DNA from 2 places in the Virgibacillus ihumii genome. Region 1 is predicted to be linked to the other one. Evidence: riboswitches for the same ligand, from Rfam matches in the RefSeq annotation. Region 1 holds a riboswitch; the other holds the start of a gene.
What was found. Region 1 has a riboswitch for lysine ahead of dapA (4-hydroxy-tetrahydrodipicolinate synthase). Riboswitches for the same ligand answer to the same signal wherever they lie in the genome.

Region 1 (11,902 bases):
CGATTTTGTTTAGTACGTTAACAAATGCCGTACCACCACCGGAAACGATACCTTCTTCAACTGCAGCACGAGTTGAGTTCAGTGCGTCTTCAATGCGTAGTTTGCGCTCTTTTAATTCTGTTTCAGTTGCAGCACCAACTTTGATGACTGCTACGCCGCCTGCCAGTTTAGCAAGACGCTCCTGCAGTTTTTCTTTATCAAATTCAGAAGTTGTTTCTTCAGCTTGGGAACGGATTTGCGTTACGCGCTGAGAAATTGCTTCAGGGTTGCCTGAACCTTCGACGATTGTAGTGTTATCTTTTGTAACAACTACTTTGTTTGCGCGGCCAAGTTGTTCCATTGTAGCGCTCTTCAGATCCAGTCCAAGATCTTCCGTGATTACTTCTGCACCGGTCAATACAGCGATATCTTCCAGCATTGCTTTACGACGATCACCAAATCCAGGTGCTTTAACGGTTACTGCGTTAAATGTTCCACGCAGTTTGTTCAGTACAAGTGTTGCAAGCGCTTCGCCTTCAACATCTTCAGCGATTAGAAGAAGTGGTTTGCCTTGCTGAACAACTTGTTCCAATACAGGCAGTACTTCCTGGATGTTGTTGATTTTTTTATCGGTAATCAGAATGTATGGATCTTCAAGTTCTGCTTCCATTTTATCCTGGTCAGTAACCATATATGGAGAAGCATAGCCACGGTCAAATTGCATACCTTCAACAACTTCCAATTCCGTGTTGAAGCCTTTTGATTCTTCAATTGTGATAACACCGTCATTGCCAACGCGTTCCATTGCTTCTGAAATCAGGCTTCCTACCTCATCGTCACCGGAGGAAACAGATGCAACCTGTGCAATGGATTCTTTGCTTTCGATTGGTTCTGAAATAGTTTGCAATTCTTTTACAGCTGCTTCAACTGCTTTTTCGATTCCACGGCGAATACCTACTGGGTTAGCCCCGGATGTAACGTTTTTCAATCCTTCTGTAATCATGGATTGTGCCAAAACGGTTGCTGTTGTAGTACCGTCACCTGCAACGTCATTTGTTTTGGATGCCACTTCAGATACAAGCTGGGCACCCATGTTTTCGAAATGGTCTTCCAGTTCGATTTCCTTGGCAATTGTCACACCATCATTTGTGATGAGTGGTGAGCCGAACTTTTTATCAAGTACAACATTGCGGCCTTTTGGTCCCAACGTTACTTTTACAGCATTTGCAAGTGTATCCACACCACGAAGCATTGCGCGGCGGCCATCTTCACTAAATTTAATTTCTTTAGCCATATGAAAGTCTCCTCCTTATAATCAGTTCAAAATATTATCTGACATCCATTGTTAGCCGATTACAGCTAAGATGTCATTTTCTCTAAGAATTAAGTATTCTGTGCCTTCATATTTCACTTCTGTCCCGGCAAATTTAGAGAAAATAATCCGGTCTCCATCTTTTACTTCAAGTGCAACCTTTTCCCCATTGTCTGTAACTTTGCCGGAACCTGTTGCAACCACTTTACCTTCCTGTGGTTTTTCCTTTGCAGAGTCTGGGAGTACAATACCGCTTGCCGTTTTTTCTTCCTGTTCAACAAGCTCGATGACAACACGATCTCCTAGTGGTTTAATCATGTGACAACCTCCTTAGTTCATCTCATTTATTTGAATCGTTATTAGCACTCTAAGATGCCGAGTGCTAAACCCAATTATTATAATAAATAATTCAGCATTAAAATGCAAGTATTGGCTTTTAAATTTTACAAATTTTTAATTGTATGTCCACCTGAACCATTCTATTATAACGCGCAGATAAATTATGATAAAATATTTATCAGAGTTTTTCCTTGCAGATTAAATAAGTCTTATCGTAAGCGGAGCTGGGATTTTTACCATAAATCGCTGATGACAGACCCAGTTTTTCTAATATCCGGAAGACGGACTGCATAAACATATAGCAACCTATGAAGTAAAGGGAGTCGTATATTTTGACGAAACGATACTGGTACGTGATTTTAACATATATTTTGATGCAATTTTCCGGGATACTGTTCATCCCGCTCATGTATGTCGCTTTTCCGCTCAGCGAGCAGGAAGCGCTTGTCAGCTGGACCATAATCAGCTTTATAGTTGGACTTGCCATTATTTTATTACTGATGAAACCGGACATGAAAATGCCCCAAAGCAGGGATGCTTCATCACCCGGAATGATGACCGTATGGATTCTGGCTGGTCTCTTTATGGCATATCTGGCACAGGGAATTGCGGCAATGATTGAAACATATGCATTCGGAATCCAGCCTGGTTCAGAAAATACGGAAACGATTATGGACATTGCCAGGGCTGCACCAATATTCATGGTTATCCCGGCATTAATCGCCCCGATTATGGAGGAAATTATTTTCCGGAAAATCATATTTGGAGCATTTTATAAACGGACAAACTTTGTTATTGCTGCATTATTATCCTCGCTCATTTTTGGGATCATACATGGAGAGCCTGAACATATTCTGATTTATGCATCCATGGGATTTGTTTTTGCTTTTCTGTATGTGCAGACAAAGCGGATTATTGTACCGATAATAGTACACATACTGCTGAACTCCATTTCCGTTACGGTTCAGTTTCTTCTTGACCCGGAACAGCTTGAAAACATGATGAAGCAATATGAGCAGATGCAAATGATTTTAATTGGAGGTTAGCTTTTTTATGAAGACTACACCAAAAATGATGTTTTTCGTTTATTTTGTGATGGGTCTTTTGTTTACATTTGTAGCCATCCGAAGTTCCGGCGACACTGTCTGGAATGTCACGACAATCATTCTGGCAGTCGCAGCAACACTGAACTTCGGTGTTAGTCTGCGAATGTTACTGATCCACTTTAAATTAAAGAAAAAAAATAAGTAAGAGCAGCGCCTATTATGCACTGCTCTTTTTTAATTCATTTACCCCTTTCATGACAAACGACACCGGAACCATCACCAATATAAATGTTCCTGCAATCAGAAAAGCCTCGTTCAAGGCCTGCAGTGTCGCCTGCTGCCTGGTGATGTCCAGGGAAAACAACTGCGCCTGCCTGACTTCATAATAGATGGAGAAAAAGACTATTCCGAACGATGAAAATATCTGCCGGATAACATTATTCATTGCTGAACCTTGAGCGACCTTGGGATCGGGAATGGCATTCATCCCAGCTGTTGTTGCCGGCATATTGCTCATTCCGAGTCCGGCACTGCGCAGACAGTTTAAAACCAGGATTATCCAGAATGACGTGGATAATGTGTTGAAACCGAGTGATAATGTAAATCCGCCCAAAATTACCAGACCAGCCGGCACAACGTATTTGGGACCTTTTTTATCCAGCAGTTTCCCCCCAAGCGACATCGATACCCCGCTTAACAGTGCGGCAGGCAAAAATAACAGTCCGGTCTGAATTTCGCTTAAGCCGTATACCTCCTGAATCAACAGCGGAAGTAGAAAAATACCGGAGAACAGCCCGATTGATGCCGTAGCAGTAACCGCGATGGATACAGAATACGTCGGAATACGGAAGATGGACAAATCCAATAACGGCTGCTTCTGCTTCCCTTCATATTTGACAAATATAACAATCAAAATGGCCCCGGCAGCAAACAAACCAATGCTGGTCGGCGACAACAGGAGATCCAATGTTGATCCGCGACCCAGCGCATACAATATGGAAGCAATGCCGGTTGTAATTAGCAGAAAGCCGACAAGATCAAACTTCAGATTGCGGTTTGTTTCAGTCGGTGATAAAAACTTGATAGACATAATAATCCCCGTAATGGCGAACGGAATATTAACCAAAAAGAGAAATGGCCATGGCAAATAACCAATTACCACACCGCCGATAGTCGGCCCGATAGCCGGGGCAACCATTGCTGCCACGCCGTAAATCCCCACTGCAAGGCCTCGCTCATTTTTCGGAAATGCATTAAAAATCAGTGCCATCGCAATCGGCATCATCAGTCCGCCAGCAATTCCCTGAATTGCCCGCGAAATAATGACCATCGCAAGATTCGACGACAGTGCACCGGAAATGGATCCGATCATGAAAATAATCAGTCCGATAATATAAATTTTCTTTTTTCCGAACCGGTCGCCCAAATAACCGGTTAATGGCATTGTCGTTCCCATCGCAACCATAAAGATGGTCAGAATCCAGCTGATTGCTACAGCATCTGCATCGAAAATATCCATCAATGTCGGCAACGTTGGATTCAGCATACTATTGTTTAAAATAACGGTGAACGTACCAAACAAAACGGACATGACAACGAGCCATTTATGATCCAGTTTTTTCATAGTGGTTCCTCCATCACATACTTAGTTCTCTTTATAGTAATCTCCGGATTTTCCGCCCTGTTTGGAAAGCAGATAGGTTTGCCCGATGACCATGCCTTTATCAAGTGCCTTGCACATATCATAAATCGTCAGAGCAGTTGCCGAAGCAGCTGTCAGTGCCTCCATTTCCACCCCGGTGCTCCCTTTTGTTTTAACGAAAGCCTCAATTTTAAGCTCATACCTGTTATCTTCCACGTTCCAGTTAAACGAAATGTCAATGCCTTTTAACTGGAGCGGATGGCACATCGGAATCCAGTCCGAAGTATTTTTGGCAGCCATTATTCCTGCTACCTGTGCAACAGCCAGCACATCCCCTTTTTGTATATCATTGGAATTAATTTTTTCATATATTTCCTTTGTGACAATGATGCTTGAGGCAGCAACAGCGGTCCGTTCTGTTTCACCCTTTTCACTGATATCGACCATTTTAGCCCTGCCTTGTTTATTGAAATGTGTAAACTCTGCCATACGATCACTCCATAATAGTAGCTTTTTAAACCATCTTATCAGAAACAGCAGACGAGTTATATTTTTAAACCCGATTATATTGCCCCTCGTATTCAATGTACGGTACACTTGTGATGAACGAGGTGACATAATGATTATCATGCAGTTAAACGATATATCGAAATCTTTCGGAGCGGAGACCATACTATCCAATATAAAACTCGAAATCAAAGAAAAGGACCGGATTGCCATTGTCGGCCGGAATGGTTCCGGAAAGTCGACCTTGCTGAAAATTATGGCGGATGAACTTTCACATGATGAAGGTGAAATTTTTAAACCAAAAGGACTTACGACAGGCTATTTATCCCAGCATACCAGTCTCGAATCAGGTCAATCCATTTGGGAGGAAATGGCCGAAGTGTTTCATCACCTGAAAGAGCAGGAGAAGGCACTGCGGAACATGGAAAAAAGGATGGAGAATGTTGCCGCCTATACGGATGAACAATATGAACAGCTGCTGCTGGATTATGACAAATTGCAGCAGACGTTTGATTCTGATGGCGGTTACCGTTACGAAGCAGATATTAAAGCCGTACTGACCGGGCTTCATTTTCACGAATATGATTACAATACACCAATTACAGAATTGAGCGGCGGACAGAAAACCAGGCTTGCGCTTGGGAAGCTGCTGTTAAAAAAGCCTGACTTGCTGATTCTGGACGAACCGACAAACCACCTGGATATTGATACACTGACATGGTTAGAAAACTATCTAGCGGGTTACCCCGGTGCTGTCGCAATCGTTTCGCACGACCGGTATTTCCTTGATAAGACAGCATCGATTGTTTATGAAATTTCCCGGCATAAAGCCAAAAAATATATTGGCAGCTACAGCAAATTTCTGGAGCAAAAAGCAGCTGACTTTGAAAAAGAGATGAAAGAATACGAGAAACAGCAAACTGAAATAAAAAAAATGGAAGATTTTATCCAGAAAAATATTGTCCGGGCATCTACAACCAAGCGTGCACAAAGCAGGCGAAAACAGCTGGAGAAAATGGAAAAACTCGATAAGCCAAAAGGCGATGAATCATCCGCATCGTTTTCCTTTCAAGTCAGTAGGCGCAGCGGGAATGATGTGTTGAAAATTGACCATTTGGGATTCCGTTATGACAAAGATCGGGTTTTTTCCGATGTTACGTTCCATGTCAATCGAGGCGAACGAATCGCCCTGGTTGGTCCAAACGGAGTCGGAAAAACAACCCTGCTTAAAGCGATCCTGGGAACACTTGAACCTTCAGCAGGCACGATTCAAATCGGCACCAATGTGGAAATCGGCTATTACGACCAGGAACAACAGACATTATCATCCAATAAAACGATCCTGCATGAACTTTGGGACGAGCATCCGATGGTTGATGAAAAAGATATCCGCACTGTTCTGGGCAACTTTTTATTCAGCGGTGATGACGTCCTAAAAAATATCCCGGCCTTAAGCGGTGGTGAAAAAGCACGGCTATCACTGGCCAAGTTAATGATGCAAAAGGCAAATCTTCTCGTCTTGGATGAACCAACCAACCACCTGGACATTGATAGTAAGGAAGTACTTGAAGCTGCGCTGATGGATTTCCCCGGGACGATTATCTTTGTTTCCCATGACCGTTATTTCATCAATAAAATCACCGATCAGGTTGTGGAAATGCAGCAGGATGGATCCACGGTTTATTTAGGCGATTATGACTATTATGTTGAGAAGAAGCAGGAAGAACAGGAACTAACGCGACTTCGCGAGGAAGAAATGCTTATTCATAAGCAGGATGATCGGAAGGCAAACATTAAAGAGGAAAAAGCCATCCGCAGTGAGGAGCGGAAACGAAAACGGCAGATCGCTAGCCTGGAAAATGCTATTGAAAAGCTGGAAGGCGAATTGGCAGAAGTGGAACAAAAAATGACCGAACCCGAAAATTTTCAGGACCATGAAAAAGCAATGGAACTGACCAAACAATCCGGTGAACTGAAGCAGGAAATTGAACAGTTAATGGAAGAATGGACTGCCTTGCAGGAATAATCAGTATTTACAAAGCTTTGTCAGGAACCATTTTTCCGACTGGGGGCTTTTTGTCTTGTAACGCGGCAGGTTATCTGTTATAGTAAGTTTAATAAAATAATTTCTTACCTCAATATTATTGAAGTGAGGATAGAGGATGCAAAGACCATCAGTACACAATAAGAGGATGATGAGGTCCGGGGATGATTGTGGAAAGGGGAATTTGCCGAAGCTGAAAGTAACTCATATTCTTGAAGCTGGGACTGTATTGAATAAATGCAGGACTGTCATGTAGGAGACTATGTGGTGGGCTATCATGCGCGGAAACACTTTTTCATACTATTTGTTTCTACTGCAGCAGCGATGCCCTCGTTGTTGCTTTTTTGCGTTTACATTTAGGCCCTGACCATCTTTCATTTAAAAATTATGAGAAGGATGTGAAGTGATGAATTTTGGCCAAGTTTTAACAGCAATGGTTACCCCATTTGATCAAAATGGAGAGGTTGATTTTAACGCGGCAAGATCATTAGTCAATTATTTAATTACTAACGGTTCAGATGGATTAGTTGTAGCCGGTACTACTGGAGAAAGTCCAACATTAACGACAGAGGAAAAGCTGGACTTATTCAGATGTGTTGTGGAAGCTGCAGATGGAAGAATTCCGATTATTGCCGGAACCGGATCCAATAATACAAAAGCTTCCATAAACTTAACAAAGCAGGTGGAACAAATAGGTGTTGATGGTATTATGCTTGTAACACCGTACTATAATAAACCATCGCAGGAAGGGCTGTTTCAGCACTTTAAGGCAATAGCAGATGCCGCATCTTTACCTGTTATGCTTTATAACATACCGGGACGAAGTGTTGTCAATATGTCTGTTGAGACGATTGTTCGTCTATCAGCGATTGACAATATCGTTTCGATAAAAGAAGCTGGCGGTAACTTGGATGCCATGGCAGAAATTATCAGTCAAACCCCCAATGATTTTACATTGTACAGTGGTGATGATGGATTCGCCTTGCCGGTTCTTTCGATTGGCGGTGCCGGCGTTATTTCCGTTTCGTCGCATATTATCGGCAATGAAATACAACGAATGGTTCAAAACTTTAACAACGGAAATGTTCAGGAGGCGGCTGCCATCCACCGAACTTTGCTTCCGGTTATGAAGGCTTTATTTGCTCAGCCGAGTCCTTCGCCGGTGAAAGAAGCATTAAACATGAAAGGAATCCATGTCGGGGACGTTCGGCTGCCGATGATTCCGTTAAATGATGCTGAAAAACATGAACTGCGGCGGATTCTACAATACAATATAGATAAAGCGAGTTAATTCGTCATGACATTAGAAAAACTTCGGCATTCGCATTGTCTTTTAGCGAGTGCCGAAGTTTTTCTTATAAGGTCTACCATAATTTATATTTTATGACGTTAGAACAAAGCAAACCACGGCAGAAAGTTAATTTTTTCCCGCCTTGGTTTTTTATATGTTGGCGTTACCCTCCAGTGTGTGTCTGATTTTATTGTCGGGGACTGATAAACTCAATGAATAAATTATTCTGCGGGGTGGACACTATACATAACTATTTTTCTGGAGGAATCGTATTCATGGCCAACAAATCTGTTGTTAAACTGACATCTGCCGAGATATCACAGATCTGGGCATCATATCAAAATGACACGGCATCCATCTGTATTCTTAAATATTTTTTAAAAACGTGCGAAGACCCTGATACAAGTGAGATTTTGGATTATGCTTTAAAATTATCCCAGGAACATGTCGTGAAAATGACGGCTATATTCGACGGGGAAAGTTACCCGGTTCCAGCCGGTTTTTCAGAAAACCACGATTTAAATATAGAAGCACCAAGACTTTTTTCCGACCAGTATTTACTCCATTTCATGTTTCAGATGTCCCAAATATCACTTAATTCGTACAGTGTTGCTAAGTCATTAGCGGTTAGAGCTGATGTTGATACATATTTTGATGAATGTCTGAAAGAAGCTATGAAATTAAACACAATGGCAAAACAGACTTTATTTTCAAAAGGACTCTTTATCCGCTCTCCTTACATCCCTTATCCAGAGAAAATTGATTACGTTAAAAAGCAATCCTTCCTGACGGGATGGTTCGGTGAGAGACGGCCGCTCCTGTCATTGGAAATCGCAAACCTGTTTGGTAATTTTCAGCGTAATGCTTTGGGTATTGCTACATTGGTGGGATTCAGTCAAATTGCAGAAACTAAAAAGGTGGGGCAATTTTTTACACGAGGAAAAGAAATTGCTGAAAAACACAATGAAATATTCGGATCCATTTTGCGTGAAAATAACTTGCCTGTGTCAATGTCTTCTGATACATTTGTGACCGAATCCAAGGTTTCCCCGTTTTCTGACAAGATGATGTTGTTTATCGTGACTGCTTTAATTGGTCTGGGGGTTGGCTATTACGGAACAAGTATTTCCACTACGCTCAGACGTGATCTAACAGTACATTATGACCGGCTAATCCATGAAATCCTGAAATTTTCCGAAGATGGGGCTAACCTGCTTATTGATCATGGATGGATGGAGGAACCTCCCCGGGCTAGTGACCGGAACGAACTGACAAACTAGTGAACAAATCACCACTCAGCTTTGCTTGAAATAGGAGCTTCTCACTTCCACGAAGAAAACAACTTTTCATCCCCATGATCTAAAGCCAATTCATCTTCCATCCTATTCATTGGGCTAGACCTTTCACATTCCTTTGGGATGAAGACTTCATGGCTGCGTTCATTAAGGTGAAAATAAAGCTGATCGAAAGGGTTATTTTGGCAAATAACCCTTTGTAATATCAAGACACGATGATCAAGAACTATTCAGCACTGAGGGCAATTTTGATTAACACCTTTTAGCATTCCACTTCCCCGTTTTCTTTGGCAGCAAGAAAATAGAGTTATTCAGATAATCCACAGACATATACACAAGCAAAAGGCTTTTTCACCCTTCTCCCAAAAAGTTATACACAATATCCACAGTTATCCACCGAGTTATTCACAATTTTTGTCCACACGCGAAATATATTTTCAGATTGGCTTCGCATAAAATATCCACTGCCCTGTGGATAATAAGTGGGGATATCATTTTAAAATAAGGGACGGGTTTGCATTTAAATCCCAGCCGGATCTTTTACCATGTTGATACGCAATAAAACCTGCTGCACCAATCATTGCAGCATTATCTGTACACAACTTTAATGGCGGAATCAAAAGCGGAATTTCCGTATCAGCAAATTTCCTGTCAAGTTCGGTACGAAGCCCATTATTGGCTGCCACACCCCCAGCCACAATCACCTGTTTTACATCATATTTTTTAGCAGCCTCAACCGCTTTTGTGCTTAGTACATCAGTAACGCTTGCCTGAAAGCTGGCAGCAATGTCCTGCTTCTTCAATTTTTCACCACGTTGCTTTGCATTGTGAATTGTGTTAATAACGGACGATTTTAACCCGCTGAAACTGAAATCAAAGCTGCCTTCCTCAAGCCATGCACGTGGAAAATTAATATTTTCTTCTCCGCCTGCAGCCAGTTTATCCACATGCGGTCCGCCCGGGTACGGTAAATCAAGCATCCTTGCTACTTTATCATATGCCTCGCCTGCTGCGTCATCACGTGTCTCGCCAATTACTTCAAAGTGTCCATGCTCCTTCATAAGGACAAGCTCCGTATGGCCGCCGGATACGATCAGCGCCATCAGTGGAAACTCAAATTCCCGTTCAAGTCGGTTGGCATAAATATGACCGGCAATATGGTGAACGCCGACTAACGGTTTTTGTTTGGCAAAGGCAAGTGCTTTCGCTGCATTCACACCAATCAACAATGCCCCGACCAGGCCGGGCCCCTCAGTAACTGCAATCGCATCAATGTCATCCCATGTCAATCGCGATTCCGCAAATGCCTCTTCCAGTACAATCGTTATTTGTTCCACATGGTGGCGGGAAGCAATTTCCGGGACAACACCGCCAAATCGTTTATGACTGTCAATTTGTGATGCCACCACATTGGAAATAATCTCCCTGCCGTTTTTGACGATGGCAACCGCTGTTTCGTCACAGCTCGTTTCAATTGCAAGTATTAACGTGTCTTTCTTCATGATAAATTCACCCACATTACAATAGCGTCTTCCTGATTATCGGTATAATAATTTTTTCGGATGCCGCCGGGGACAAGTCCGAATTTCCGGTACATCCGCTGGGCGGCAACATTCGATTCACGCACTTCCAATGACAGCCGTTTTGCCCCCATTAAAACAGCCTGTTCCATTGTATAATAAAATAATTGTTGCCCAAATTTTTGCCCGCGATATGCCGGAGCAATCGCAATATTGGTAATCTGGGCATCATCAATTACCAGCCACATCCCGGCATAACCGACAATTTTCCCGTCTGCTTCGACAACATAATAGTGCGCATAATGGTTATTGGCAACTTCCTGCAAAAAAATATCCTTCGGCCACGGGGCTGCATAAGAAGCCGTCTCCACCTGCATAACCTCCTGTGTATCTGATAGCTTCATCTCACGAATAATCAGCTCACCCATTTTGCTGCTTTCCTTTCTGTGACTTCAGCCAATTGGCTTCCGCTTCAGCCAGTCTGATGTAATTTGGCACCAATGTATGGGTTTCGTCAGGCTGTTTATTCATACCGGCAAACGCTAAATGTGCCGGGTTCGGTAAATGTGCCGAGCCATCCGGGATGATTGCGTGTCCGCCAAGGTATTGTTCAATTGTCTTCCGGTGCAGGCTTATATCCTGACTCAGGAACATGATGTTTTCTTGTGGAAGGGTCCGCAGCCATTCCTCCATCAATATATTTTGCTCTTCTATAACCTGGACAATTTTGTTGGTTTGCCATTGGTATAGCCCGGTGTAGACCAATCCGCGACGGGCATCAAAGAATGGACAGATATATGAATTGAAAAAACGCCCTTGATAGGCAAGTGCTTCCAGACTTGATACACCAACCACCGGAATGTTCAATGCCCAGGCCATTGATTTAGCTGTTGTCAGCCCAATCCGCACACCCGTATACGAACCCGG
Region 2 (11,902 bases), 1.9 Mb from region 1:
TATTGTCACATCTCGGAATCACGGAAGATCAAGAGATTGCTCGTCGTTTTGAAGATGTTGATCTGATTATTGGCGGCCATACACACCATTTGCTCCGGACAGGGGAGGTCATTAACAACACGCTGATAACTGCTGCAGGGAAGCATTGTGCGTTTATCGGAGAAGTGACGTTAACATGGGATTACGCCGCTAAATCCATTATAAAAAAAGAAGCTCATACAACTGATATTACCCATAAGGCAAAAGATCTGCAGACTGAACAAACATTGTATGACATGAGTGTTCGTGCCGATAAGCTCCTGGGGCATCCTGTCATTCATCTGGAGCAGCCTATTGAGGTAAAGTGGTTTCAGCAGACAGAAATGATGCAAAAACTGACCGACACCCTGAAATCATGGACCGAAGCGGACGTGGCTATGCTCAATGCGGGGCTGCTGCTGGATCAATTTCCGGCGGGTGATGTGACGTATAAGGATATTCATCACATTTGTCCCCATCCAATCAATCCTTGTACAGTGGAGCTGAATGGTGACGAACTAGTTGAAGTTGTTCGAGCCTCCTATACGAAGGAATTGACTGAACTGAAGCTGAAAGGATTCGGCTTTCGTGGTGAAGTGATTGGCAAGATGATATTTTCCGGGCTGGAAGTGGATACAGTTATCCGTAAAGACGGCCATGAATATGTGGAACAGGTAACCCGCAATGGCCGTCCGCTTGACCCGGATAAAACGTACAAGCTAGCGACTGCTGATACGTTCACATTTGGCCGTCTGCTTCCGGAAATAGCCAAGTCGGAAACGAAGCAGTTCTATTTGCCGGAATTTCTGCGTGATTTGCTTGCAGATACGTTGCGTACCCATTTTGGCTGATGCATCCATTACACAAATTATGGTGACAATATGCCTTTCGCCTGCATAGCCTATTATGTATAGCAGGAGGGAGGCATTTTTTCCGTATGATGACCGTTAATCCGTTAGAAGTGGATGGCATGTATTTTACGGCAATAACTGTAGAACTTCCGAAAACAAATTTACTGGTGATTTCCAATGAGGTCGGCTATATTATGTGTGGAGCACTGGATGTGGATGTTTTAAATGAAGTGCTTAAAGATAGAAACGTTATCGCCGGCCGTGCACTTGGTGTGAAGACAATTGATCAATTGCTCCATGCACCGCTTGAGAAAATTACCGATGCATCCAGAGAATACGGCTGGGAGCCGGGAATGATCGGCAAAGATGCATTGCTGAAAATTTCCTGACTGAATTCATTGCTGACAGCTGAAAAATAATTCTAACCCCCTGTAAACAAGCATACGTTGTTTTAGGGGGTTTTTTTAATGATGAAGCAGCCAATGGTATTCCGCAAAAAAAGAACACCACGGTCTCCACTTCGGACAAAGAATATAATCGTTATTACTATGATTTTATTTATCGCTGCCGTTTGGTTCAGCTTTTGGATTATTAATCAGGGTTTTAAACCTGTCCTGATGGATATAGCGATAATTAAAACGCAGGAGTTTGCAACTAGGGGAATCAACACGGCTGTTAAATTTGCAGAAAATTATGATTTCGATGATATATTTGAAACCACAACAGATAATGAGGGGCAAGTTACCACTCTTAGCTGGAAAACAAATGTAGTCAGTAAAATAAACAGAGTAACTACAGACCGAGTTGAAGAATTTTTTATGGCGATGAATGAAGGCAGGCAACCCCAATACGAGGAGTCATTGAATGAACCGATTGAATATGACGGCAATGCTGAAGACTTGCCAAGAAAAGATCCAACTGTTGTGGAAATCCCGCTTGGCCAGATAACAGGTAATGCGGCGCTTGCCAATCTGGGTCCGAAAATTCCGGTTAATTTGGATCTTGCCGGAAGTGTGCGAACGGATGTCGTCAGAGAGGTGGAACCATTTGGGATTAACAACTCATTGGTTACTATTTACATACTTGTCGAGGCTGATGTGCAGGTGGTCATTCCGTTTACATCGGAAGTAGAGGAAGTCAGTACGAAAATACCAATTGATTCAACCGTTATTATGGGACAGGTGCCGGAGTTTTATGGAGTTGATGGCAACAATCCATCCATATCAATTCCAAAAGACTCCTTGAAGAAAAATGAATAACTTGCTATACTATGTGAGGAAATTAAATAGGCATTACCTTATCAGATCGGTGAGGTAGAGGTGCAACTGGCATGAGTAATCAGTTTGAGTATGACATCGAAGACGATTGATGAAAGGGTCACTTGCCGAAGCATAATGGTGGTCAGACCTATTATTGCTGGTGTGTTTTTGAATAAAGGATACACTGTCATGTTGATACTACATGCATGGAGAACTACTGATCGAAATGGAGGATAACAGATACTGAAGCAATGGTAGGTTATTTTCTATCGTTGCTTTTTTGTGGTTTATAGATCAGTAAGTGCATTAACGAAAATGGAGGAAGCAACTATGGAGGGAACATTTTATTCAATTATTCCAGCACTGCTTATGCTTGTGCTCGTATTACTCACGAAGCGGGTTTTGCTGTCACTTGGTGCCGGAATCGTTGTGGGGGCATTATTTATTCATGATTTTGCCATTATTTATTCATTGACGGAAATATGGAATGTTTTTTATGGGATATTTGTTACAAGCGGCCAGTTGAATATCGGAAATTTTCAGCTGCTGGGATTCCTACTGTTACTCGGTATGTTGACTGCTTTTTTGACCGCATCCGGCGGGAGCAGGGCTTTTGGTGATTGGATGATTAAACGGGTGAAAACACGAACCAGTGCACAGGTGATGACGGGCGTTTTAGGATTAATTATATTTATCGATGATTATTTCAACAGTCTCGCTGTCGGGCAAATTGCACGGCCGCTGACAGACCGGCACAAAATATCACGGGCCAAGCTTGCGTACTTTATTGATTCCACTTCAGCACCGGTAACCGTTATTTCTCCCGTTTCCAGCTGGGGTGCCTATATTATCGGGATTATCGGCGGTTTACTTGCCGCAAATGAAATCACGGATCTTCAGCCATTGGAAACTTTTATTAAGATGATTCCAATGAATTTTTACGCACTTGCCGCATTGCTGCTAGTATTTATGGTTGCGTATTTTCGCATGGATATTGGTCCGATGCGAAAACACGAGGAACGGGCCGTTGAAGAAGGGTTGCTGCTTAATCCGGATTCGGAACAAGTGCCGGGTGACCTGGGCGATGCATTCGATCCGCACAGCAATGGAAAAATATACCATTTGCTTGTTCCTATTGGTGTTTTAATTGTTGCGACTGTTGCTGCAATGGTTGTTACCGGCATGATGACGAGTGGTACAGAAATTACGTTATTATCCATTTTTGCCAATACTAATGTAAATCTTTCGTTGTTTATTGGCGGACTTGCTTCCGTTCTGTCTGCGCTGGTATTCCATTGGCTGCAGACAAAACCGAAACCGGGACTTTGGAAAATAAGCATTGAAGGAATTAAGACAATGATGCCGGCAATCTACATTCTATTACTGGCGTGGATGATCGGATCAATTATGGGGACGTTGGAGACTGGTGAATATTTATCACGTATTGTTAATGATGCATCCATCAGCCCGTCTCTGCTTCCATTTTTATTTTTTACCATTGCAGGCATAATGGCATTGGCAACTGGAACATCCTGGGGGACATTTGGCATTATGCTTCCGATAGCGGCAGAGGTTGCCTCGATAACCGATATGACCATGCTGCTGCCGTCACTAGCGGCGGTATTGGCCGGATCTGTATTCGGTGACCATTGTACACCGATTTCTGATACGACAATCCTGTCATCAACTGGTGCAGGATCGAATCATATTGACCATGTGCTCACACAGCTGCCGTATGCAATTATTGCAGCCATTTCCGCAGCTGTCGGCTATCTCGTAATTGGTTTTACCGGTTTGGTGTCAATTGCTCTGCTTGCTTCATTAATTATTATTATTGCAGCAGGTCTATTTATCCATTTTATGGAAACAACAAAACAGTAGATGAAGCAAAAGACTCTTTTGTCCCCAGTGGCGAAAGGGTTCTTTTATATCGCGCAATGCTGAAAATTGCCTTTATTTTTTGACATAGGAGGAAAGTACCGTTATAATACAAACATAAATATCTGAAAAAAATAAAGATTACTAACATTCCTTGTTACAATCAGACATACATTGGATTGTAATAAAGGAAAAAAGGGGGAAGTCCAACAATGGAAAATCGTTCACAATGGGGTTCGAGAGCAGGTTTTGTTTTGGCTGCAGCCGGTTCTGCGGTAGGTCTGGGGAATATATGGCGTTTTCCTGCAGTAGCGTATGAAAATGGTGGCGGGGCATTTTTTATCCCGTACCTGATAGCGTTATTAACAGCCGGTATTCCAATTTTGATAATGGAATTTACCATGGGGCACAAATATCGTGGTTCCGCACCGCTGACGTACAATCGGATGGGCGGCAAGAAAGTGGAATGGATTGGCTGGTGGGCTGTATTAGTCGCCTTTGTCATTTCAACGTATTATTCGGTTATTATTGCCTGGGCAATATCGTATTCCATATTTTCCATCAATCTGAGCTGGGGAGATGATACCGAAACATTTTTATTCAATGATTATTTAAATCTTGCAGATCCCGGTCAAGTTGGAGGATTTGTTCCAGGAGTATTAATTCCACTGATCATAGTTTGGATAGTTGTTCTTGGAATCTTATTTAAAGGTGTTAAAAAAGGTATTGAAATCGCTAACAGAATTTTTATACCTGCATTAGTAATTATCTTTCTTATTATTGTTATCAGGGCGGTTACATTGCCTGGCGCGGTACAAGGGCTGAATGCATTTTTTGAACCCAACTTCAGCCAAATCTGGGATCCAAGCGTCTGGGTTGCCGCATATGGGCAAATTTTCTTCAGTATGTCAATTGCATTCGCAATCATGATCACATATTCCAGTTATTTACCGAGAAAAACGGATCTAACAAACAATGCATTTATTGTCGGGTTCGGTAACTCAAGTTTCGAATTGCTTTGCGGTATCGGCGTATTTGGAGTATTGGGATTCATGGCATCACAACAGGGGGTTGCCGTCGATGAAGTTGTTGCAGGTGGTGTCGGACTGGCATTTGTAGTATTTCCGGCCATCATTAACGAATTCCCTGCATTAAATGAACTGTTTGGATTTTTGTTTTTCATTTCACTGGTGCTTGCCGGTTTAACATCATTAATGTCGATTACCGAAACATATGTGGCTGGTTTGGTTGACAAATTTAAAATTTCACGCAACAAAGCTGTACTGTTCGGTGGTGGGACAGCGGCAATTATCTCCTTGCTTTTTGCAACACGGGGTGGACTGAACTTCCTTGATGCGGCTGATTATTTTATTAATCAGTTTGGCGTGGCAATGCTCGGTCTGGTTGAGGTAATCCTGATTGCATGGTTCTTGCGTAAACTGGGAACGTTTAAAGAACATGCAAATGAAATATCAGATATACGAATTCGCGCATGGTGGAACGTCAGCTTAACCTTCATTACCCCGATAGTTTTGGGCTACACCATGTTCCAGCTGTTCCGGGATAACTTGTTGAAACTCTTTGATACACCGACAGGAAATTATGGTGGTTATTCTGATGCCTTTATCTTATATGGGGGTTGGTTTGTCGCAGGCGGTGCGCTTGTGATAGGTATTCTGCTTGCGCTTTCCAAATGGAAGTCATCGGGAAAAGCTAACAAAAAGAAAACTGGGGAGGCTAACTAAATGAGTGCTTCAGCTATCGTTGTTATGGTCCTTGGTATGGTAATCATTTGGGGAGGACTGGCAGCAAGTATTACAAACGCAGTTAAAAAATCAAAATAAATAAAAGCAGAGCCTTTACCAATGGGTAGAGGCTCTTTTTTGCTATAGTCAGCGGGACAAACGGGAGAGATTCATCCGAAAAGGGAGAAAGGCTGCACCAAAAAACAGAAGACGGCCACACTCACCCCTCAATCTTTCGCCATTCGCTCCCATTTCCTCAAATAAGGATATGGATCAAATGAAAATTCGCTGTATCCGTTATCTTTGTACATGCCGTAATGCAGGTGCGGCGGGAATTTTCCGGAAGTTCCGGGAGGGCCGTAGCCGGTGGAACCGACCTTTCCAAGTACATCGCCAGGTTTAACAACCTGCCCGACTTCAATATCATCACTGTACCCGCTCATATGCCCGTAATAGTGATAAATATTATTAATATCACGGATGCCAATACGCCAGCCTCCATACAGATTCCAGCCCATCATCTCAATCACGCCGTAAGTGGTTGATTTAACCGGCGTTCCGTAATCGGCAAAAATATCGGTGCCTTCATGAATCCGTAGTCCCCCAAAACCGCGGCGGTCTCCCCATGTGCTGTTGTAGCTGTAATTATATTCGGTGGCAACAGGGAAATCCCGATCCTCCAGTTTAATTTTCCCAAATTTACGGAAAACCTTTGCTGTATTCATGATTGTCTGGACAGTCAGATCACGATGATAATAATTCCAAAGCGCAATTTTCACCTCATCCTTTGCCGGACCATACTCCATAATTATGTTTGCCATTGTATAGAGCACATCTTCGGGATTATTTGGATTTGCTTTATGGTCCCCGTTACCATCCTTGCCTCGTCCTTGAAAAAACTGAATAAAGCTCTCTGCCTTGATTCGTGAACTGTTTCCAATGCCAAACCAGATCTCAGACGGTATGGATATCGATACAAGCTGTTCTTCATCATCGCTTTTTTTACTGTTACGTTCATACTGGTCGATTGCGGCAATATAATACCATGGCAGTTGTGTTACTGCCTGGGTTTTTTTATAAAGAGCCATACGTTCATCGTACAAATCTTTTTCTTTTGCATGAACTTGCTGCACTTGGAAAATAAGTGCTAAAAACAAGAAGCACACCATCATCTTTTTTAAGTTGCTCATGCAGTGATTTCCACCTCCTTACCCGGAGCTTGTTCCGTTTTTTAATTTCCTTGCGGTGATTTCTTCATCTCACGAATAATACTGTCAATGGTGTTATCATAACTGTTGTCCTGAATACTCGAATTGTGCAGACTTTGAATATCATCCATTAATGTTTCATTTCCGGATACATATACATGAAAGTAACCTGGAACGGCAGATACTGCAGTTTTTTTAGCAATGTCCGCTGCTTCTTCGGCATTTAATGCACTATTCTTTGCGTATGCAATTAAAACTTCCTGATCGGTGACAAGTGTTGCGACCTCCTCAAATCCATCGTTCCGCAATATAATTCTTGTGATCATGTTTGCCATTTTTGTACGGTCTATGTTTACGGAATGGTTCTGTTCACTATTATTGTTTAATTGCTCTTTCGTGTACCTGACATAGCCAAGTTTATTTTCCTGTGCAGGATTATCAGGTGTATTTTCATTGGATGGATCCAATTCTTCAACAATCTGGTCATGCTCCTCTGCCGTATTTTCTGTATTTTCGCATCCCGCGAGAACTGCACACATCATTATGAAAGAAAGCAATATCATCCTCGTCATGGTTATCAGCCTCCATAAATATTCTATGGCTTTAGTTTGTAGAAATAAGAAAAATTCATACAAAGTAATTCATGATTTGCTGGTTGCAACGACTTTAAAATGTGATAAACTAAAGACAGTTTTATGAGAGGTGACGCACAATTGATTGAAATCCAAGGAAAAACATATGAAATCATCGAGAATGTTAAAGATGGATTCCAGGAAGACCGTCTTAATGAACGGTATTCGGACATCCTTTCAAAATACGACTTCATTGTTGGCGATTGGGGTTATGAACAGCTCCGGTTAAAAGGATTTTACGATGACCAGAACTCAAAAGCCGTATTTGATACAAAAATCAGCACACTGGATGATTACCTTTATGAGTATTGCAACTTTGGTTGCGCTTATTTCATTTTGAAAAAAATCGACAAATAAGAGCAGCAGTTCATCCGGAACTACTGCTCTTCATCGTATAAATCGTCCGAAACGTTCACACCGTCGTCTAAATCATCCACATCATCGGTCGCATCGCCGGACTCATCATGCAGCGGGTGGCTCCCCGGGGTCTTTCTGGGCAGTTCATCATGCTGGTCTTTATCCGGATAAACAAAGGCACTTTGACGCCGCTGTCCTTCAGTCCAAGGAGTCGTTTTACTGTAAGGCGGCTCATCGGCATTAATAGAGGACCCGACCGGACCTTCAGGAAACTCTTCAGGAACCAGATTCTCTCGGACATTTTTAACATTTGAAAAATCACGATATTCTTTCTTGCTGCCTTTTGCCATTTTAATCATCCTTTCTCTCTGTATATCTTTTGATAAAAACAAAACCAGAAAACCTGCCAATTTCCTCCAAAATTCAATGGTCCCTTTCTCCCAACAAATATCTTGAATTCGAGATAAATGTCATAACTTACAAAATAATTAAAAATAAGTCTAAATGACTACTTAAAATTGAAATATCCGACAAAAGTGTAAAATCATGGATATTATATAGTTCTTTTTAACTGTTTTCAGGCTAATTTGTTACAAAGGTTTGACGATTTTTATGCGGGGGTATAGGAAGAACCAACCAACTATTTCTTTTTACCCACTGTAACGGAATTGACATATTTCATTTTTGTGTGATGATGTAGTATAGAAAAACCTTAAGTAAGCTGTATTTATGTCTTATTTAATGAAGGGAAAGAGGGTCAATGAATGCTTGAATCGAAAAGGAAGGCAATAATATTTTTTCTCATTGCACTAGTATTGGCATTGATATCGGGTTTTCTGGTATTGAAGAAAGTTCAAGCCTTGAATACTAACCTAGGAACAATTGTGACGATTTATGTTGCAAAAGATGATATTTCATCGAGATCTGTGATTACGCCAGAAGATATCACAACAGATGAGATACCTAAAAAATATCTTCGTGAGGAACATATTACAAACATTGATACATTAGTTGGGAAAGTTGCAGTAGTTCCACTGTCTCCAGGTGATATAATTACTAAAAATATTTTAAAGCAAGCTTCAACAGTTACTGCGGCAGATAATAGGTTAATTACACTGATAAAATCTGAGAAAGTTTTTTTTGATGATGAGTTAATTGCACTCGATCGAGTTGATATCATCGTTTCCCATAGTTTTGAAGAAGAGCCTGTAACTGAAGTTTTCATGAAAGATGTTAAAGTGGCAAGAGTAGCTAAAAATAAAAGTGGGGAATTTCAAGGAGTACAATTGGAAGTACCATTTGAAAAAGTTCCTGAATTGATACATATGCAGAATTATGCTGACAGTTTAAGAATCGTTAAATCAAGTGTTGGTCAGGTACAAGAGCAACAGTCAAATGAAGGTCAAACTTCGGAATCTGAAGGCGAAGAACAAAAAGAGGAATCTGGCACTGAGAAAACAACTGATAAGCAGGAAAAATCGTCTAACGATAAAGAAAAGAAAAAAGAGCAGAAAAAGGATTCCAAAAAAGACGAAAAAAAAAGTGATAAGAAATAAAAGAAGCACATAGCTATGCAGGTGGAGGACACAAATGAGCAAAGTTAATGACATTTACGTTTTAGGGAATAACGAAGAATTAATTGCTTCGTTAAATGAGCAAATTAATGAATCTTTTCAATTGCATTTTGTTACAGCAACAGATTTAACCAAATATAATGCACAATTAATTATTATTGTGAATCAAGGTAAGTCAGCTGTTGATGATGCACAAATTGTTTTGGCGGAAAATCCAAGCGCATCTATTATCTGTTTGAATTATCAAGAGGATTTTGAGTTGCTAAGGGGACTCATTAGATTGGGAGTTTCCGAGTTTTTTGTGTTACCAGGGGAAGAACTTATCTTTATGGAGCGCCTGGATGCGATGTCGAGGGAAGCCGGCAGCCTGGAGGAGAAAACAGCGGACAGTTTTAAACGGGGCGGTGGTAAGGTATTTGCGTTTTACAGCGGCAGCGGCGGTACTGGTAAATCATTATTAAGTACAACATTTGCTCAAACGCTGAAACTTGAATCGACTGCAAAAGTACTATTCATCGATTTAAATTTGCAATATGGCGGTGCTGAAACTTTTCTGGGAATTGAAAGTAACCGATCCATAATTGATTTATTGCCGGTAATAAACGAAATTGGCGAGCATCATATAAGAAATGTATCCGAAAAAGAAGAACATTCCGATTTAAATGTATTAGTTGGTCCAAGAGATGCTGAACTGGCCGAGAAAATTAATGACGTATTTGTACTAAAGCTTTTAAGAGCGGCAAAACGAAGCTATGATTTTATAGTAGTTGATTTGCCGGGTTGGATGGATGAAAGAACATTTACAGTGTTGGAAGAAGCGCATCGAATTTATTATGTAATGAACATTGATACTGTTGCGATAAGTGTATTGAAAAACGTAGAATCATTATTCCAACGCTTAGGGATCATTACGGATGAAAGAATGGAATTTGTAATGAATTTTAAAAGCAAAGAAAAGGAATTAAATAAAAAGGATATGGAACGATTTGTATCCTATGGCATAGCAGCTGAAATAAGAAAGGATATTAAACACGTTCAGGCGTATATAAATCAAGGTGAACCGTTACGTAAAGCGCCAAAGGAAAAGAAAATGACTCCAGTGGCAAAGGATGTACATAAATGGGTTCACTCCATGCTGAAATAATATATGGGTGGTGGTATCATGTCTCTCTTTCAAAGAAGTTCAACAATAAAATCTGACAATGACATAGATACTAGTTTTGTGTCCAATAATGGATACATAGATGAATTAGTGGAGCATTATAAAAGTAGGCTTTTGACGGAAGTAAATCTGGAGCAGATTACCAGTTTGCGAGAATCAGATAAGCGTTTGAAAATTGAACGATTTATTAACCAGTTTATGTCAGAGGAAAAGGTAGTCATTCCGCGTCAGGATAAAGAATCACTTCTATCCATGCTGATTGATGAAAGTGTCGGTTTTGGTCCCCTAGAGCCCTTGCTGAAGGATGATTCTATAACAGAGATTCTGGTGAACTCACCTACTGAAATTTATGTGGAACGAAGAGGACAACTGGAGCGGGTGAACGTGTCATTTAAAGATGAGGCACACGTTCGTCATATAGTGGACCGGGTGGTAGCACCATTGGGAAGAAGAATCGATGAAAGTTCACCGATGGTAGATGCCAGGTTGCCGGATGGAAGCCGTGTAAACGCAGTTATTTCGCCAATCAGTCTGGATGGAACGATTCTATCCATTCGTAAGTTTAGAAAGACACCTTTTGTCATGGACGATTTGCAGCAGTATGATACATTCACAAATGATATGTCAGTGTTCATGCAGGCATTGGTTGAAACGAAATTAAGTGTATTAATTTCCGGGGGAACCGGTAGTGGTAAGACGACGCTATTGAATGCACTGGCGAAATCAATTCCGCATGGAGAACGTGTTATTACGATTGAGGATTCAGCAGAACTTAAACTCGATCGTCCGAATGTAGTTGGAATGGAGGCGCGTCCACCGAACGTGGAAGGCAATGGTGAGGTTACCATTCGAAATCTTGTTAAGAACTCGTTACGGATGCGTCCGGACAGGATTATAGTAGGTGAGGTACGTGGTTCGGAAGCATTTGATATGCTTCAGGCAATGAATACCGGTCATGAAGGGTCATTAACTACAGTACATGCGAATACACCAATTGATGCCATAAATCGTGTTGAAGGTATGGTCGTAATGGCAGGTATGGATCTACCTACACATGTAATTCGTGATTACATTGTCGGTGCACTAGATTATATTATTCAGGTACAGCGGCTTACAGATGGTACTCGTAAAATTACCAATATATCCGAAGTTGAAAAAACAGGAGACAATAAAATTGAAATTCGCGACATCTTTCGTTTTCAGCGAACAGGTGTTGAT

Region 2: linked by a shared signal. The riboswitch ahead of HUX68_RS07085 (Na+/H+ antiporter NhaC family protein) and the one ahead of dapA (4-hydroxy-tetrahydrodipicolinate synthase) in region 1 are both predicted to bind lysine.

What each region holds. Positions count from the first base shown of each region.
Region 1 is NZ_CACVAN010000001.1:3,275,021-3,286,922, reverse strand. Features, by position in the region: gene groL (chaperonin GroEL) at 1-1,273, opposite strand, end outside; gene groES (co-chaperone GroES) at 1,325-1,609, opposite strand; gene HUX68_RS16215 (CPBP family intramembrane glutamic endopeptidase) at 1,963-2,676, shown strand; gene HUX68_RS16210 (YdiK family protein) at 2,684-2,881, shown strand; gene HUX68_RS16205 (MDR family MFS transporter) at 2,894-4,300, opposite strand; gene moaC (cyclic pyranopterin monophosphate synthase MoaC) at 4,322-4,807, opposite strand; gene HUX68_RS16195 (ABC-F family ATP-binding cassette domain-containing protein) at 4,938-6,851, shown strand; lysine riboswitch at 6,974-7,152, shown strand; gene dapA (4-hydroxy-tetrahydrodipicolinate synthase) at 7,276-8,160, shown strand; gene HUX68_RS16185 (DUF3231 family protein) at 8,436-9,440, shown strand; gene tsaD (tRNA (adenosine(37)-N6)-threonylcarbamoyltransferase complex transferase subunit TsaD) at 9,947-10,957, opposite strand; gene rimI (ribosomal protein S18-alanine N-acetyltransferase) at 10,954-11,403, opposite strand; gene tsaB (tRNA (adenosine(37)-N6)-threonylcarbamoyltransferase complex dimerization subunit type 1 TsaB) at 11,396-11,902, opposite strand, start outside.
Region 2 is NZ_CACVAN010000001.1:1,402,306-1,414,207, reverse strand. Features, by position in the region: gene HUX68_RS07100 (bifunctional metallophosphatase/5'-nucleotidase) at 1-869, shown strand, start outside; gene HUX68_RS07095 (YunC family protein) at 956-1,258, shown strand; gene yunB (sporulation protein YunB) at 1,337-2,128, shown strand; lysine riboswitch at 2,176-2,353, shown strand; gene HUX68_RS07085 (Na+/H+ antiporter NhaC family protein) at 2,459-4,009, shown strand; gene HUX68_RS07080 (sodium-dependent transporter) at 4,219-5,751, shown strand; gene HUX68_RS07075 (methionine/alanine import family NSS transporter small subunit) at 5,752-5,850, shown strand; gene HUX68_RS07070 (M23 family metallopeptidase) at 5,979-6,923, opposite strand; gene HUX68_RS07065 (YhcN/YlaJ family sporulation lipoprotein) at 6,983-7,531, opposite strand; gene HUX68_RS07060 (YutD family protein) at 7,673-7,948, shown strand; gene HUX68_RS07055 (hypothetical protein) at 7,969-8,298, opposite strand; gene cpaB (Flp pilus assembly protein CpaB) at 8,713-9,504, shown strand; gene HUX68_RS07045 (CpaE/TadZ family protein) at 9,539-10,666, shown strand; gene HUX68_RS07040 (TadA family conjugal transfer-associated ATPase) at 10,685-11,902, shown strand, end outside.